Regions from separate parts of the Companilactobacillus muriivasis genome, predicted to be linked through region 1. Evidence: predicted binding sites of a transcription regulator. Region 1 holds the regulator's gene; the other holds the start of a gene.
The links. Region 1 encodes Rex, which represses fermentation and respiration genes when NADH is low (regulators of the CRP and FNR family bind a similar motif). Its sites were predicted from a motif close to TTGTGAANTANTTCACAA; they were not measured.
Positions count from the first base shown of each region.

Region 1 (2,213 bases):
TCTTTTGGATATACTCTTCAGTTTTCTTGATTTCTGCTTGTTGTTCTTCATAATGTTTCCAAGCAACAGCTTGATTCTTCTTCTTTTCGTCGAGGTAGAAAGTATAGTTGCCAGAGTAGTGAGTTGATGAATGTTGATTGATTTCAACAATTTCAGTTGCTACTTTATCGAGGAAGTATTGGTCATGGGACACGATAACTAGGGCGCCACGATAACCTTTGAGGTAACTTTCCAACCACTCGACAGTATTAATATCCAAGTGATTAGTAGGTTCATCCAAAAGTAAGATATCGTGATGTTCCAAAAGCATTTTAGCCATAGCTAAACGAGATCTCTCACCACCAGAAAGGGTAGAAATCTTGTGTTCCCAAACATCTTCGTCAAAGCCAAATCCCTTGAGGACACTGCGGATTTCTGATTGATAGCCGTAACCATTTTCTTGACGGAAAGTATTTTGCAATTGATCATATTGCTTAAGAATGTCGTCATAGTCTGCAACATTTGGATTAGCTAGTTTTTCTTCCAAAGCATGCATCTTTTTTTCTTGAGCTTTAAGATAATCGAAAACTTTTTCCATTTCCAAAAAAATTTGATTGTCGCTATCTAGTCCAGAATCCTGGGCCAAATAACCGATATTGGTATCTTTTTTTAGGGCAATATTGCCACTGTTATAACTCTCTTGGTCAGAGATGATCTTCAGCAAAGTAGACTTTCCAACCCCGTTTCGACCGACCAAACCAATGCGGCTGTTGTCTTGTATCTCGAAACTGACATTGGAGAAAAGTTTCTTTGTACCGAAATTTTTCGTAATGTTCTGTGCTTGTAATAAAATCAAAATATAACTCCTTTATGTATTCACAATTTTATCATTAATTAATAATTTATGCCTTTATAGGTTTAACGTATTGCGTTTTTAGTGATTTTTATTTACTATGAATGTTAGTGAAATGACACACATATGGTGGTAAATTATGACAAAAACAACAGTTCCAAACGCAACAATAAAGCGTTTACCAATTTATTATCGTTACTTCCAATTTCTCAAGGACGAAGGCACAAAAAAAATCTCCTCTGGTGAACTATCAGAAGGGGTCAAAATTGATAGTGCTACAATTAGACGTGACTTCTCATATCTAGGTGCACTTGGGAAACGTGGATATGGCTACGATGTAAGCGATTTAGTGGCATTCTTTAAAAAGCTGTTGAATCAAGATAAACGGACCAATGTAGCTCTAGTTGGTGTCGGTAATTTAGGTAACGCCTTACTAAATTATAACTTTTCTCGAACAAATAATGTTCGAATTGCGGCAGCTTTTGATATAAATAAAGAAATTGTCGGTACAGTTAAGAGCGGTGTTCCCGTTTACGACATTAGTGAATTAAAGGAACAACTTAACTTACAACAGATTGATGTTTGTATTTTGACAGTTTCTTCAAATGCTGCGCAAACGACTGCTGACTTGTTGGCAGATGCAGGAGTTCGAGGAATCTTGAACTTCACACCAGTTATTATCAACGTACCAAACAGTATCCGTGTTCATTACGTCGATTTGGCAAATGAATTGCAGACACTGATTTTCTTCCTAGACCGCGATAAGTCATTGACAGAAGAAACAAACTAAACTTTTGGGGGAATTTTTTTATGAGTGAACCATTATTTTTGAAACCTGTCTTCCACGAAAAAATCTGGGGTGGCAGAAAGTTAGAAACTAAGTTTGGTTACAACATTCCTGATGGTTCTATAGGTGAATGCTGGGCTATTTCAGGGCATCCACATGGTAGATCAGAAGTTGAAAACGGCGAGTTTGCTGGACAATATGTTGACGACCTATGGAAAAATCATAGTGAATTATTTGGCAATCCCAAGGGAAAAGTTTTTCCATTGCTAACTAAGATTTTGGATGCCGAAGCAAGTCTTTCAGTCCAAGTTCACCCTGACAACGCATACGCTGCCGAGCATGAACACGAATTAGGTAAGACAGAATGCTGGTACATCATTGATGCTGAACCAGGTTCATACTTAATTTACGGTCACAATGCTAAAAATAAGGCAGAACTCGACCAAATGATCGAATCAGGCGACTGGGACCACTTATTGAGAAAAGTACCAGTTAAGACAGGCGATTTCTACTATGTACCAAGTGGTACCGTTCACGCCTTGAACAAAGGTATCATGGCACTCGAAACACAACAAAGCAGTGATACAACATATC
Region 1 is NZ_BTTQ01000009.1:100,814-103,026, forward strand. Features, by position in the region: gene AAA923_RS10540 (ABC-F family ATP-binding cassette domain-containing protein) at 1-835, opposite strand, end outside; gene AAA923_RS10545 (redox-sensing transcriptional repressor Rex) at 972-1,622, shown strand; gene manA (mannose-6-phosphate isomerase, class I) at 1,643-2,213, shown strand, end outside.

Region 2 (2,213 bases), on a different contig from region 1:
ATAGTATGGACACTGACTTAATATTAAATCTTTAATTGGTAGTCATCAAAAATATACTGTCAACTAGAAACGTCCGATTACTCCTGTTCATGTTCATATAAATATTTTTTGAAATACAAATAATTAACATAAAGCTGCAATGTATCAGGCAAATCATGCAAACTCAAACCAAAATATTCCGAAATATTATTTAAACGATAGTTGGTAGTATTTCGATGGACTTTCAATGCATTAGAAGTCTCCGTTACGTTACCGTTATGTTTAAAGTAACAATCCAATGTTTCTAACAGTTCTAAGCCAGCTTTTGTCTTTAGAAAACTCTTGAAAATACTTAAAGCACGTCTTGAATGTAAATTGCTTTCCAGTAAGTGATTAAGAAAACTAATTTGGTTGAAATAATATGTGTCGATTAGGCCTAATTCATTACTTACTTTGATAGTATCTTGAGCCTGCTTGATGGCATTCTTCAGATCGGTAGAACGTTCGCTGATACCAATCTTGAGATGATTCTCCTGGCAAAATTTCAAATAGCGTAATAAGTCAGATTCATTTTTAGTAATAATCAACTGTTGTTCTGGAGTTTTGCTAAAAGTGAAGTCGGTCGGATTGAGCTGTAATTGAGAGAGATTTTTCGTTACAACAATAATGGCGTAACGAGGAATAGTTAGATCAATTTTTAATGTTTGTGCTCGTAATTTTAATTCTTCATTATTTATCAGGTTGTCAGCATTGGCCCACTGATATAGGAAGTGATTTAAACTTTCTTTCCGTTGACCTTCAATTTTCGTGTTGTTAATTTGAGAAATTAGTAACTCAGTTGAAATTTTTAACAGCGAGGCTAGTGGGGTCACTTTTTTAGGATCACCAGTAATACCAATAACGCCAATTGTTTCACCATTGAATTCAACTGGAATGTTAACTCCAGGTTGTCCAAATTTACCGAATGACTCAACCATAGGTTTAGTTTTACCACTCTGAATCGTATCAATTGCCCCAATATGAAGGGTATTGATGCGATTTTTGTCACCACTCGCGATAATGTAGCCTTTTTCATTCATCATATTGATATTATAGGGAATGCTTTCCATCATTTTGTCGACAATTGATTGTGCCAGCTGCGGGTCTAATTTCATTTTTATGGTCTTCCTTGTTCATTATTATTCAAAGTTTCATGAAAACGTTTATCGAAAAACTTGTGCATATAAATATTTTACAATATTTTTATATTTTAAAACACTGATTTATCAAGGAATATTTTTATTTTTTAACTATTATTACAACAACATTTGTGCAGTTGTACATTGATTTTGATTGTTTATCACTGTATTATACACTCGTTAATTAATTGTTAAAAGTTTAACAATACCAAAAAATACGCATGATGCAAGTTGAGAATATTTTGTCGTCTAAGATAACTGAGTAATGGGTGCTTGAATACTTTTACATTCAATTATCAACGATTAATTAGTCGGAAGAGCTGGGAAATATTTGTGTGCCGTGGTAGTGGTATAAGTACGGGAGGTTCTCCCGTACTTATACCACCGGGCGTGTTTGGAGACTTGACGAACTGTGTCAAGGCTTCAAACCGAGGTTCGAGACCGAATTTTGGCTCGGACCGTTCCGCACAGCTAGAGAATATTTCCCAGCTCTGTAGACGGCATATTTAACTGGCAATACGCGTTATTAGATTGAGGAAGGGTGTATTAATAAGTATGGTTATTGCTTGGTGGGCAGCTTTATTGGGGTTGCTATTAGCGATTGGCTTGATTCTATTTCGAGTTAATCCTGTTTATGCTTTGATTTTTGGTGCTATTGTCGGTTGTTTAGTTGGGGGACTTTCATTAGCTCAGACAACTGACACAATTGTTAAAGGTAGTTCTGGAGTTATGGGAACTATTATCCGTGTTATTGCCGCTGGTGTTTTGGCTGGGGTAATGATGGAGTCTGGTGCGGCTAACGTAATTGCTTCTAACATTGTTAATCGTTTCAGTGATCGACTAGCTATTTTAGCTTTAGCTCTTTCGACAATGGTTTTGACAGGTGTAGGAATTTTTATTCCCGTCGCTGTTTTAATCGTTGCTCCGATTGCTTTGGAAGTTGGTCAAAAGATGCATTATAGTAAACTTTCACTGTTGGTCGCATTATCTGGTGGTGGTAAGGCTGGAAATATTATTTCACCTAACCCAAATACGATTGCGGCTGCCAAAGGCTTT
Region 2 is NZ_BTTQ01000002.1:297,315-299,527, forward strand. Features, by position in the region: gene AAA923_RS04290 (CdaR family transcriptional regulator) at 78-1,133, opposite strand; gene AAA923_RS04295 (GntP family permease) at 1,713-2,213, shown strand, end outside.
Region 2: a site for Rex is predicted at 1,346-1,363, ahead of AAA923_RS04290 (CdaR family transcriptional regulator). Genes of this name have one in related genera too.